Regions from separate parts of the Eubacterium sp. BL-380-WT-2B genome, predicted to be linked through region 2. Evidence: riboswitches for the same ligand, from Rfam matches in the RefSeq annotation. Region 2 holds a riboswitch; the other holds the start of a gene.
What was found. Region 2 has a riboswitch for molybdenum cofactor ahead of FYJ53_RS16430 (ABC transporter substrate-binding protein). Riboswitches for the same ligand answer to the same signal wherever they lie in the genome.

Region 1 (7,029 bases), on a different contig from region 2:
TCCTGGACGAATTAGACAGCTTTGTTTATATCATCAATGCGGAGACTTACGACATTATCTATTGTAATACAGCATTACTGCGAGCACTGGGGGTAGATGAAGTTGAAGCGAAAAGGCATAAATGCTACGAGCTCTTGGCGCAGTGCTCACAGCTCTGTCAAGGATGTGAGCAGCGGGAGCTATTTTATGATCGGTTTATTTCCAGAGACATGTCTTTTTTCAATGGAAAGGTACCGGTAACACTGAGAGAAAAGCTTTTTAAATGGGGAAGCCTTACCCTGCGGCTTGGTCTTGCACGTTTTAAAAAGGAAAGTTAATAAATATTAAAAGAACCCACTGGAGGGATGATCTGGTGGGTTCTTTTTTGATGAGGTATTGTTGGAGAATGAATGGTAAAAAAGGATTTACATCAGAGCTTTGTACAGTTCAACAATGTCTTCCAGGCTGGCATCTTTTGGATTGCCAGGTTTACAGGCATCATCAAATGCGGACTGTGCGAGGAAAGGAATATCTTCTTCCTTGACGATTTCCTTTAAATCCTGAGGAATACCGACGTCGATTGACAACTGGCGAACCGCATCCACAGCAGCTTTTCGGTATTCTTCCTGGGACATGCTCTCAGTGCCTTCAACACCCATGGCCTGCGCGATGTATCTGTATTTTTCGCCGGTTTCAGGCGCGTTATATTCCATGATGGAGGGTAAAAGGATCGCGTTGGCAACACCGTGTGGCGTGTCATAAACAGCGCCCAAGGCATGGGCCATGGAGTGGACAATGCCGAGACCAACATTGGAAAAGCCCATTCCCGCGACGTACTGGCCGAGTGCCATGTCTTCGCGTCCTTCAGGAGTGTTTTCGACAGCACCCCTTAAGGAACGTGCGATGATCTCAATGGCTTTTAAGTGGAACATATCTGAAAGCTCCCAGGCACCCAAGGTTGTATAGCCTTCGATGGCGTGTGTGAGGGCGTCCATACCTGTGGAAGCGGTCAAACCCTTTGGCATACTGGACATCATGTCCGGATCTACAAAGGCAACGACCGGGATGTCATGTACGTCGACACAGACAAATTTACGTTTCTTTTCGACATCGGTAATAACGTAGTTAATGGTGACTTCTGCTGCGGTACCGGCAGTGGTTGGAACGGCAAAAATCGGAACACAGGGATTCTTTGTCGGGGCAACACCTTCCAGACTGCGGACATCTTCAAATTCAGGATTGGTAATGATAATACCAATGGCTTTTGCGGTATCCATGGAGGAGCCGCCACCGATGGCGATCAGATAGTCTGCGCCGGAAGCCTTAAAGGCTGCAACACCAGTCTGTACGTTTTCGATGGTGGGATTCGGCTTGATTTCAGAGTAAACTTCATAATCAAGTCCTGCTTCGTCAAGAATATCCGTTACCTTTTTTGTCACATTAAATTTCACCAAATCAGGGTCAGAACAGACAAAGGCCTTTTTAAAGCCGCGCGCCTTTGCTTCGGTTGCAATTTCATTGATTGCGCCGCTGCCGTGATATGATGTTTCATTTAGAACGAATCGATTTGCCATAATAGTAATCTCCCTTAACTAATAAAATTAATATTATTTTATTCAATTTTCGTAAAATTCTCAAGATAGATTAATGTTCATTTGATGCAAATATTTATTAACGTTTTCATCAACAGAAGAAAGGTGTTTTTACAAAAGACAATAAAGGAAAATATTTTGTTCTCAAATGAAAGAAAAACAGAAAGAAAAATCAGGGTCGTTAAAAATTGATAATTTAATGACCGTAAACGTGCACAAATTCAAACCGAAAGCTTTATCCGACCCTTGTTTATGCTATAATAACAAAGCAATTTATTATATGACAGGAGTAAAAATGACCACAACTTTTCCGGAAAATACAAAAAAAGAATCCTTATTCAAGCTGACATGGCCCATTTTTGTGGAGCTTTTTCTGCAGATGCTGGTGGGGAATACGGACCAGATGATGGTAGGACAGGTGTCGCAGACCGGTGTGGGCGCCATCGGGAACGCTAACCAGATTATCAATGTCCTGTTGATTTCCTTCAGTATCATCTCCCTTGCGACCACGATTCTGGTTTCTCAGAACATGGGCGCAAAAAATTATAAAAATGTGTCGACAATCTATACATTGGCATTGATCGTCAACCTGGTTTTCTCAGTGATCATCAGCGCGATTCTGCTGTTTTTTACAGAGTCCATCTATCATATGCTGCAGGTGCCAGACGCCATTATGCCCGAAACGGTTGCCTACACGCGGATTATTGGCGCGGGCCTTTTTCTGCAGGCTGTATTTCTGACCTTTTCGGCTATTTTCAGGAGTAATCGTCTGATGAAAGAAACCATGTTTGTCTCCATTATTATGAATGTGCTCAACATTGGGGGGAACTACATTCTGATCAACGGCATTGGCCTGCCGGCACCTCTTGGTGTAACTGGAGCCGCCATCTCAAGCAACATCGCCAAGCTTGTTGGGGTGGTGATTGTTGTCTGCCTGTTCGTTAAAAAAATCAAACCGGGAATGTCCTTAAAAACATTGCGGCCTTTCCCGTCCGCCATGCTTAAAAGGCTTCTGTTTATCGGGATCCCTTCGGGTGGTGAGACACTTTCCTGGACGCTGAGCCAGACAGTGACAATGGGATTTGTGAATCTCTGCGGCGCGGTGGTCATTACAACTCGTGTGTATGCGGTGATGTTTGCCATGATCACTTATCTGTACAGCAATGCAATTTCCCAGTCCTCCCAGGTTTTAGTGGGCTATATGATTGGAGCGAGGGAGTATGACAATGCGGACAGGCGTGTAAAGGCCACACTCCGGTCATCTGTGCTGGTATCCTTCTGCGTGGCGCTTCTGCTCTTTGTGTTCAGTGATCAGATTTTTGGTTTTTTCACCTCTGACCCGGAAGTTATTGCCCTCGGTAAGCAGGTGATGTTCATTGATATTTTTCTGGAGCTTGGCCGTGCGGTAAATATGGTGATGGTCCGCTCACTTCAGGCGGCCAATGACATTCTGTTTCCCATCGCCCTTGGTATTGGCTCACAATGGTTTGTATCGGTGGTTCTGTGTTATGTTTTAGGCATTATACTGGGGTGGGGACTGATCGGGATATGGATCGCCATGGCCTGTGATGAAATCCTGAGAGCTGCCATGTTTTTAGTCCGTTGGAAACGCAGGAAATGGATGGATTTAAGCATTAAGAACGCAGTGAAGGCCTGATAAAAAGGAGGTACGCCGTTTCGGCGCACCTCCTTTTTGGTTTAACAGTCATCACTGTCTATTTTTTTGCTTTTTTGAAGATTCATGGAAAAGATGCAGCACAGTGTGCTCTGCAGTCCCCATAAAATACCAATGATCATAAAAGGAAACGCGCCAATGGGGGTGGTCAGGGCCGCAAACATGAGCAGCACCATGACAATGAGAAAGGCCATCTGCATAATTTGAAAGGTTTTATAGGCAGCCTTGTAGAGAATGAATTTTTCCGCCTCATCATTGCTGTTCATCCAGATCTTTTTAAAATTTAAATCCAGCGGGTTTCCCTGTTTTTCCGGATTCATCTTTTTGGTCAGATTCACAAAGAGAATCTGGAAGATAACGCAGAAGATAACTGGCAGTAAAAATGCCGCGAGTGCCCATAAAAGGGAAGTGGAGCTGTTATTGTGTATGCCGCTGACATTGATACCGTAAAAAGCAAAGGTGAAAATCAGCGTGATGTTGCCAAAGATTATCCCTGTATCACAGAGGTGGTCGGCTTTTTCATAAAGTGCATCCGAATCGTTTGTTTCCAGCTGTCTGTAGGTATTTCTTGCGGAAAGGTAAAACAGAGCGGTGATGAGCATTAAAACAACAGAACCGGCAGAAGATATATATAGGCCGTAGTCCAGAATGTTGTTTTGAAGCAGCTGTACGCTATCGACAATGTCAAAGCCTGGATAGTTCAGCAGGAAGCCAGCCAGCCCGCCTAAAAAGCCGCATATGATGATCAGGGTAAAAAATTTCAGGTAAATGTGTTTGCTTTCTTTTGCTTTCATGTCATTTTTCCTCCTCGAGGGTATGGGTAAAAAGGGAATCGATGGTAGTATTGAAAATATCTGCGAATTTTGCGGCAAGCCGGACAGAGGGAGAATAAAGGTTTTCCTCGATCAAAAAGATGGTTTGCCTGGATACGCCAGCCAGCTCGCCAAGCTGTGCGGGCGTAAGCTTTTGTTTGATTCTGTAATCTTTCAGGTGGTTTTTGTGCGTGTTCATTCTGAGTCCTCCTCATCTGAATAGGTAAAAATGTCCTCAACGGAGGTATTAAAAATCCGGGCAATTTTAAGCGCCAGCGTTACGGAAGGAGAATAATCTCCGCGTTCAATTAAACTGATGGTTTGCCTGGATACACCGGCCAGCTTACCAAGCTCTGACTGATTGATTTTATCTCGGGCCCGGAACTCTTTTAATCGGTTTTTGAGGGGCATGCTCAGGCCTCCTTTGTATATGATTTTTGTCATCTTGACAAATATTCTTGTCAAAAATAGTTTAACATTGACAAAAATATTTGTCAAACAAAAATTTGATAAAAAAGAAAAAATAAATCTTTAGAAAATTTTAAGACGTTTACAAGAATTTAAAAATGTGCTATGATAATGATAACAATAGAATTGCTCTGAAGCTGGAAAGACCCTTCCGGGGCCTTTCCAGCCAATGGGTAACAGGGGCAACCCTGTTGTCTGCCATCTTTGCAAAGGAGCCCGTAGAAACTGCTTTTACTATGTATAAAGCTATTTCTGCGGGCTTTGTGTTTTCCTGAATTCCAGGACACAAAGCGATTCTCATTTTGTAAACTTACCACAAAGGAGGTGTGAGGGTACTGCGTCGGCAGTATCCAGAAGCGTATGAGCAAACAACTCATGATTAAACCTGAAAAGTGCATAAGCTGCAGAACCTGCGAACTGGTCTGTTCTTTTGGACACTATCAGGAATTTAATCCATCATTGTCAAATGTAACAGTGATGGATTATGAAAAAGCAGCCGTAACCATTCCTGTGATGTGTATGCAATGTGAGGAACCAGCTTGCATGAAGGTGTGTCCGGTGGGCGCGATCTCAAGGAATGAAAACGGTGCATTTGTTATGGATGAAGCAAAATGTATCGTGTGTAAAATGTGTATGAACGCCTGCCCGCTCGGCAACATCAGCTTTAATCCGGTTAAGAGAAAAGTGTTTAAATGCGATCTGTGTGACGGCGATCCAAAATGTGCCAAGTTTTGTCCGTCTGGCGCCATTGTCTATGGCGAAGCGGTTGAAATGGAACGTAAAAAGGCCATTGCGGATCAGCTGAAAGACGTTTATGGATTGGAGGGATAACGATGAATGGATGGATGGGACAATTAATCCGCGTTGATCTGGAAGCAGGAACCATCAAAAAGGAACCGCTTAACATGCAGGCCGCCCATGATTTTATTGGCGCGCGTGGCCTGGGAACAAAATATTTCTGTGACGAGGTAGACCCGCAGGTAGACCCGCTTGGTCCGGATAATAAAATGATTTTTATGACAGGACCGTTGACCGGTACGGCTGCTTCCTGCAGCGGGCGGTATGAGGTCGTGGCAAAGGCGCCTTTGACAGGAACCATCGGCGCTTCAAACTCCGGCGGTCATTTTGGCCCCGAACTGAAATTTGCAGGCTATGACGGAATTATTTTTGAAAACCAGAGTGACCGTCCGGTTTACCTGTATATCAATGACGACACAGTGGAGCTCAGAGATGCCTCAGACCTCTGGGGGAAGGACGTTTATGAAACGACCGAAGCACTGGAGGAAGCTTGCGGAGAAGGCGCGCGTGTCGCCTGTATTGGCCCGACCGGTGAACAGGGCTGCCTGTATTCTGCCATCATGAATGACAAGCACCGCGCAGCAGGCCGTGGTGGTATGGGCGCTGTGATGGGCAGCAAAAAGCTAAAGGCTGTAGTGGTTCGCGGAAGCGGCGGGGTAACAGTGGCGCGGCCTGAAGGTTTTATGGCAGCGATGACCGATGCCCGTACCAAGCTCAAGGAACACCCCGTTACGGGTGGAGGACTGCCGACCTATGGCACTGAGGTTCTGGTCAATATGATCAACGAAGTCGGTGGCCTGCCGCTTCGCAACTGGCGTGACGGCGGTGTCTATGATAAGGCAGATGATACCTCTGGTGAAGCGCTGGTCGATTCTTATCTGGTTAAAAACAAGGGCTGCTTTGGCTGCTCCATTGGCTGCGGCCGCGTGACCAGAATCCCGGACGGGCCGTTTAAGTCCATGGGTGAAGGCCCAGAATACGAGGCCGGCTGGTCCTATGGTGCAGACTGTGGTGTCAATGATCTGGCTGCTATCTGCAAAGCCAATTTCCTCTGTAACCAGTATGGCATGGACCCGATCACACTTGGTTCTACCATTGCCTGTGCCATGGAGCTTTACGAAAAGGGGCTTCTGAGTGAGGAAGAAATTGGCCGTCCGCTGCCCTTTGGCGACGCACAGGCCATGGTTGATCTGACAGAGCTCACAGGAAAAATGGAAGGCTTTGGTGTTGAGCTGGCTCAGGGCTCGTACCGCCTGGCAGAAAAACACGGTGCGCCAGAGTTGTCCATGTCCGTTAAAAAACAGGAAATGCCCGCTTATGATGGACGCGCTGTCCAGGGGATGGCCCTTGAATATGCGACCTCCAACCGTGGAGGCTGCCATGTCCGTGGTTACCTGACCTCACCTGAGGTTCTGGGGATTCCGTTAAAGACCGATCCGCTTGTGACTGAAGGCAAGGCGCCGCTTCTCAAGACCTTCCAGGATCTCACAGCAGCGGTAGATTCCAGCGGCATCTGCCTGTTCACAACCTTTGGCATCGGCCTGCCTGAGATTGCGGCGCAGTACCGCGAGGCTGTAGGCTCAGATGAGACGGATGAGGAATTCCTGTTAAAGGGAGAACGGATCTGGAACATTGAAAAGCAGTTTAATATTGCAGCAGGTGTTGAGAAAGATACTCTGCCGCCAAGACTACTGCGCGAAGCCCT
Region 2 (7,029 bases):
GGGTGAAAAGGCAACGGCCGAGACAATACCGACGATGGTGCCGTAATATTTGTTCGGGATTCTGGCTTCTGTGATGGGGGTATACCAGCAGGGGACAGACAGGTTATAGATCGCTGCAACCATGAGCAGCAGAATAACCGCAATGATGGCAAAGGAAGGGCTGCCTGGCAGCAGCAGCGTAATGCCGATAACGATGATGCCGAGGATGAAGTCCACTGTCATGACCTTGGTGGCAGATTTCATCTTATCAATGAAAATACCTGAGATGGGATTCATGATAATACGCACGCCATAAGATCTGAAAATGGCGATAAAGTTCATCATGACCACCGGAATGGCAAAGGCATCGGTCAGATAGGGTGTGAAATAAGAGGCGCTGCATTTAAAGGTGTAGGAGCAGCAGCCCATTAAGGCGATCAGCCAGACCTCGGGCATTTTCACGACATCGCCCAGATATTTCAGCTGGAATTTTTCATCCTGATCCTCCTCGGTCAGGTAAGTATCCCGCTTTTCGTTGTAGAAGAACAAAAGGACAATCCCAGGCAGGATATTAAAGAAGGCGTACAGGTAAAGCATGTAACGGAAGGCTTCGACATCGCCGGCCCCAGAGAGGCCTGCGTAAATACCTGAGGCAATGAAGCCAAGAGTCATTCCTAAAAGGCCATTAAAGGCAAACATAAAACCATACATTTTCCCCTGCTCGTGTTCCTCACCGATGGTATGGGTGAATTTTACAAAAGCGCCGTAGAAAGTGCAGACAACAGTGATGGCAAAACCCATCTGAATAGCCAGCATGATAGGATAGCTGGGAAGCGTGGCCATCAGCAGGATCAGGGCGCCGGTTCCAAAGCTTGAGATAAGCAGCAATGGTTTGAGTGGAAAACGGTCGGATAGAATACCGGCGATGATGTACATAAAGACTGCAATAATACCAAAAACCGTGATCAGCATTCCAAGCTGGCCATCTGTATAGCCGAGGGCCCCCTGCATGGCTTTGTAATAGTAAGTTGAAAACCAGGGCATGACGTTTTGGGAAGAGTAGAGCATTCCCATAAAGAACATGAGAATATAACGTTTTTTCTTAAGGTCCATTGTTTCTTTTCCTTTCTAAAAATGTTTCAGATCTCTGATGCCAATATGTTAACGCAAGATGTGTGCCATAAAACAAAATAAATATAAAATTACGAAAATATAGTGTGTTAAAAGGGTTTTGAAAGGGATTTAGAAAATAAAAAAGAAGAAATTACAAAAAATAATCAAAAGTGAGTCTAAAATGAATCGGGCTTTCACAAAAACAACTCAAAGACTCTGAACAAAAAATAAAAAACCGAAGAACCTGTCTCCGGTAAAATTATAAACATATCAGTTAGAGATCCTTTAAATGCGCGCCACTTCGTTTATATTTAACCGCCAGCATTTCAGCGACAATGGAAATGGCGATCTCCTCAGGGGTTTCACCGCCAATATCCATGCCAATGGGCGCATAAACTGCTTCCAGCTGCTCATGGGTAAAACCCTCTGAACGCAGCTTTTCATAAACCGCTGCGATTTTTTTTCGGCTGCCGATCATTCCAAGATAGGCGGCCTTTTTGGTCAGAGCTGCCGCCAACGCTTCTTTGTCAAAACGATGGCCATAAGTAGTAATGACGATAAAGGCTCCAGCGGGAATCGTCAGTGCCATAATCCCTTTGTAGAAGTCCTCAACAGGCACATAGGTATCTGCCAGCAGGATGGCGTCTCCGATCTGGTCCTCTGCACGGGTATCGACCAAAGTGATATCAAAGCCAGCCAGATGGGCGGCTTTCATAAGGGCAGTTCCAACGTGGCCAGCGCCGCAGAGCAGCAGACGCGGTCTTGGGTTTTCAACCTCAATAAATACAGAGAAGTCTCCGCCACAGACCATACCGTTTTCGCTGTTCAGGACATAATCCTTAACGGCGTTTTCGCCATAGCGGATACATGCCTGAGCGTCCTGTATGGCCAAAAGCTCCGAGCTGCCGCCGCCAATGGTGCCAATGCTGTTGCCATCCGCGGTTACCAGCATTTTGCCGCTTTTTCTGGGGACAGCGCCGTTGGCCCGGATGATGGTGATGACTGCGTAGGGACGCCCGGCTTCCTCCAGCTTAAGCTGTTCTTCCAGTAATTTTTTTGGATTCATGGTAAACCTCCATTTTATAGTTTTGGTGCAAAGCAGACCCGGCGGCCAACAGAAGGAATTTCCTCAAGCCGGAGGTCGATGCCGTAAAGATGATTAAGAAAGGGCTCCGTCAATACCTCCTTACATTTGCCAAAGGTAAAGGTGCCGTCCCGTTCCAGGACAGCCAGCTGATCACCCAGAAGCAGCGCATGGTCGGGATTGTGTGTGGTCAGCGCAATGCCATAGCCCTGAGAAGCCATGGTGCGGATTGTCTTAAGAACCTGAATCTGGTTGCCATAGTCCAGATGGGCGGTGGGCTCATCCATCAGGATAAAAGCCGGCCTTTGAGCCAGAGCTCGCGCAATGCTGACCTGCTGCCGTTCGCCGCCGCTGATTTCGTTGTAGGGCTTATCTCTGAGTGCCGCGATCCCCATGGACTCCAGCGCAGCCATGGCAGCGTCAAAATGAATCTGCTTTGGCCGTTCAAAGGTGCCAATGTGCGGGGCGCAGCCTGTCACCACATAATCTAAAACAGAATAGGAAAAGGCAGGGACAATGATCTGTGGCACATAGCCGATTATTCTGGCAACCTCCCGGTGGGAGAGCGTCTCCATGTTCTTTCCGTCAATCAGGATATTACCCTCCCTGGGCTTAAAAAGGCCTGCAATACAGTTGAGCAGCGTTGTTTTCCCCGCTCCGTTTGGTCCCAGAATGGATATTACCCGCCCAGCGTTAAGGGTAAAGTCAATACTTTTTAGCAGAGGAGCGGCTTCATCATAGGAGAAGGACAACTTTTCAATTTGTATCTTCATCAGCTTACCTTTGCTTTCTGCCGGTATAAAAGCCAGGCAAAGAAGGGCGCGCCGATGAGTCCTGTCAAAACCGAAAGCGGAATTTCCAGAGAGGTGGCGGTCCGGGCGATGGTATCAATGAGAAGAAGAAAAATACCACCCATCAGCATGGTTACCGGGAGAGATTTAATATGGTCGGAGCCGGCCAGCATCCTTGCGAGATGGGGCATGATCAGCCCAATCCAGGCAATGGTTCCGCTGATACAGACCGCACTGGCTGTCAGCAGGCTGGCGATCAGGATGATGATCCATCGGATTTTTTTAACGTTAACCCCAAGGCTCTGGGCTTCAATATCGCCAAAGGAAAGGATGTTGATCCGAAAGGAGAGGCTCAGCAGGATAAACGCGCCAACAGCGAACACAGGCAGCACAGAAAGAATTTCATGAACCTTTATGGAGGCCAGACTGCCCATTTGCCAGAAAACAATGGCGGCGAGATCCGTATCATTTTCAGAAGTGAATTTCATAAGTCCAAGAATTGAGTCCATAAAGCCGCTGGTGATGATACCGGCAAGCACCAGAACAAGGTTGCTCTGGTTGCGCAGGAGCTTTGGAAAGGTCATGGTCATAAGCATGGCGATGATGCCGAAGGCAAAAGCAGACAGCTGACGCGCAAGCATACCGCCGCCCAGCAGGATTGAAAAAGCCGCGCCTACACAGGCGCCCTTGGAGACACCGAGCAAGTCCGGCGATACCAGTGGGTTTTTAAAAATGCCCTGATAGACCGCGCCGCAGAGTGAAAGCACCGCACCAATGCTGACTGCGGCAATGACACGGGGCAGCCGAATGACAAAAAAGACGTTTTCCATGGCCAGATTCCCCGGCTCGCCTGTCATTTTAGTCTGGATGGCATAAAGCATATCCTGAGGGTTAACTGTATAACGCCCAACGCAGCAGGCGATAACCATGAGCGAGAGCAATATGGTGCTCAGTACAATAATGAGATGTCGATGTTTTGTGTTCTTCATAGCAGATAAAATGAAAGGGCCGGCAGGCAATTGCACAGCCCGCCAGCCCGGAAGACCTCAATGCTTATTGAAGCCCAAGCTGTTCCTTGGTAAAGGTTTTGCCGTAGACCATCTGATAGAAGGCATCGACATCCTTCATAAAATCATCTGAGCTGTAAAGATCACCGTGAAGATTATTAGCTGCCCAGCAGACTCCCAGTACAGAGGAGGCGGTGGGGTAGTCCCACGGCTCCAGAGAGGATGGAAAGACATAAACGGCCTTATCCTGTACGGCTTTAATGCTGCTCCAGGCCGGGTCGTTCAGAAGATCGTCGGCCTTGTATTTAGCATAGGAGGGTATCCAGATAATATCGGGATTCCAGCCGACAATCTGTTCAATGCTCACATCGGCGAACTCCCCTTTTTTATCGACCCCGCTGACTGCGTTAGTACCGCCGGCCTTTTCGATAATATAGGTCTGAATCATGGCGTCGGGCGCAACGGTGAGAGGGCTGGAACCGCCTAAAAATAAAATGGACGGTTTTTCAGAGGCTGAACCCACCTTTTTGCTGACATCGGCGATTTTATCGTCGATAAAGGAAGTGATTTCTTCCGCGCGTTTGTCCTCACCCAGAGCCTTTCCGACAATTTTCAGAGAGTTGGTGACTGTGTCGAAGCTTTCATCATTGGGGAGAGCAACAACTGCCGGGACATTGACTTCGGCGAACTGGTCGGCTTGATTGGCGAAACGTTCAGGCAGAATAGCGAGGTCTGCGCCCAACTCCATAACTGTTTCCATATTGATATCCTTGGCCTTACCGATTTGCGGCAGGTCGTCATATCCGTCGATTACTTCCTCGTACAGGCCACGGGCCATATCTTTATTTCCAAATCCGACAATGTATTTGCCACCGCCGCCAATGACAACCGCAGTATTTAAGGATGGATTGTGTGTTCCCACCACCTTCGTCGCTGGTGCAGGAAGCGTCACCTCGCGTCCGATGGCGTCTGTGACTTTAATCTCGCCGGATGCTTTGTCTGACGAGTCCTCCTGCTTTGGGCTGCAGGCAGTCATACTTAAAATTAAAGTAAGGACCAGAATCATGCACAGTAGTTTTTTTCTCATTTTTTTACTCCTTTTCAAATACAGAAGGTAAAGCCGTTTCCAACAGTACCCTATCGTGGCAAAACCATGAACAAATGATTTTGGGCAATCCGTTTTTAGGTTAAGTCCATCAGAGCTTGTTATATAAATTCATTATAGCACGGTTTGATAACGTTTTAAAGAAGAAAAATAAAACTCCCCGCTCCCTGTGACAGAAGCGGGGTTGCAGATGGATGATTTTTATTGAGGATTCACAAGCTCATCCAGCAGCTTAGGGAGCTTCGCTTCAATTTCCTCGTCTTTAAACTGACAGGTGCCGACAGCCTTATGGCCGCCACCGCCATATTTCAGCATTAAACTGCCAACGTCAATGTTGGAAGTCCGGTTTAAGACCGAATAACCAACAGCCACAGAACAGCCCAGACCACCTTTGCCGCTGACAATCCAGGCAGAAATATTCTGCTTTGGATACATACTGTAAATAAGAAAACGGTTCCCCGTATAAATAGGGTCGACGCCGCGCAGATCAGAGATGATGACATCGCCGTCGGTTCGGGTATATTTGTTTACCATTTCCTTAAACTTGGCGGTTTGCTCAAAATAAACTTCGATACGCTCCTGAACGTCGGAAAGGTTTAGAATCTCATCAGTGGACATGGTACGGCAGGCATCAATGAGCTTTTCCATCAGCTGGTAGTTGGAGATGGTAAAATTACGCCAGCGTCCAAGCCCGGTTCTGGGGTCCATCAGAAAACCGATCAATATCCAGCCTTCCGGGTTTTGAATTTCATCAATAGTCAAATTGCCAGAGTCCACCTTGTCGACGGCGGCCAGCATTTCATTGAAATGTGAAAAGCGTTCCTCACCGCCATAGTATTCGTAAATGATTCTCGCACAGGATGGCGTGATACGGCTTTCACCTTTATATTTGCCTTCAAGCTGGTTGCGCTCAAACTCACTGGAATGATGGTCAAACCAAAGGCCGCAGCCCTCCACAAAAGGGACATTTGCCAGACAGTCATCTTCGTTGACCTCTACCAGGCCATCCTGCAAGTCTTTAGGATGGGCAAATTTCCAGTGGTCAATGATTCCGGCTTCCTTGAGCAGCGCGCCACAGACAAGGCCGTCGAAATCAGAACGGGTAATTAATCTCATAATATTAGCTCTCCCTCTCAGATATTATTATCATCAAACAGGTGTTTTATTGCCTGTATGTCAATTATAGTTGATAACAGCAGGGACTTCAACTTGATTCTAAAGTAAAATTTAGATAAAGATGAGAATGAATCTTAGTTGTAAAAAATAATTGGGTATAAAAAAGAATCATTTTTGAAAAATATGCAATTTCCAGAAATTTTTGGGTATAAAATTTTAAAAGAACTGGAGATGATAAAGATGAAGCTTGTACTTTTAAGACATGGTGAAAGTGAATGGAACCGCCTGAACCTGTTTACAGGATGGACGGACGTAATTTTATCGAATAAAGGTATTAAAGAAGCCGCAGACGCTGGCAATATGCTAAAAGGAAAGGACTACGATTTTGATATCTGTTACACCTCTTTTTTAAAAAGAGCGGTGGATACCTTAAACGTGGTTTTGGATACCATGGACCGGGCCTGGCTGCCAGTCATAAAGGACTGGAAGCTTAACGAACGCCATTATGGCGCCTTGCAAGGGCTGAATAAGGCCGAGACAGCAGAGAAATACGGAGAGGAACAGGTCAAAATCTGGCGCCGATCCTTTGACGTCCGTCCACCGGCTCTGGAACCGGATGACCCCAGAAACCCACAGCTGCAGGAGCAGTATCGAAATGTGGAAAAAAGCGAGCTGCCTTTGGCAGAAAGCCTGAAGGATACGATCACTCGCGTTATCCCTTATTATGAAAATGTGATAAAAAAGGATATGCTTGAGGGCAAACGCGTTCTGCTGGTAGCCCACGGAAACTCGATCCGCGCGCTGGTTAAATATTTTGAAAACCTGTCGGAGGAT

Region 1: linked by a shared signal. The riboswitch ahead of FYJ53_RS08035 (4Fe-4S dicluster domain-containing protein) and the one ahead of FYJ53_RS16430 (ABC transporter substrate-binding protein) in region 2 are both predicted to bind molybdenum cofactor.

The regions. Positions count from the first base shown of each region.
Region 1 is NZ_VUMP01000003.1:398,419-405,447, forward strand. Features, by position in the region: gene FYJ53_RS08005 (EAL domain-containing protein) at 1-317, shown strand, start outside; gene fucO (lactaldehyde reductase) at 405-1,553, opposite strand; gene FYJ53_RS08015 (MATE family efflux transporter) at 1,867-3,228, shown strand; gene FYJ53_RS08020 (DUF3169 family protein) at 3,270-4,040, opposite strand; gene FYJ53_RS08025 (helix-turn-helix transcriptional regulator) at 4,042-4,257, opposite strand; gene FYJ53_RS08030 (helix-turn-helix transcriptional regulator) at 4,254-4,469, opposite strand; molybdenum cofactor riboswitch at 4,644-4,757, shown strand; gene FYJ53_RS08035 (4Fe-4S dicluster domain-containing protein) at 4,902-5,357, shown strand; gene FYJ53_RS08040 (aldehyde ferredoxin oxidoreductase family protein) at 5,360-7,029, shown strand, end outside.
Region 2 is NZ_VUMP01000008.1:77,861-84,889, forward strand. Features, by position in the region: gene FYJ53_RS16410 (nitrate/nitrite transporter) at 1-1,092, opposite strand, end outside; gene FYJ53_RS16415 (XdhC family protein) at 1,367-2,158, opposite strand; gene FYJ53_RS16420 (ABC transporter ATP-binding protein) at 2,173-2,949, opposite strand; gene FYJ53_RS16425 (iron ABC transporter permease) at 2,949-3,956, opposite strand; gene FYJ53_RS16430 (ABC transporter substrate-binding protein) at 4,021-5,061, opposite strand; molybdenum cofactor riboswitch at 5,053-5,188, opposite strand; gene FYJ53_RS16435 (hypothetical protein) at 5,281-6,195, opposite strand; gene gpmA (2,3-diphosphoglycerate-dependent phosphoglycerate mutase) at 6,436-7,029, shown strand, end outside.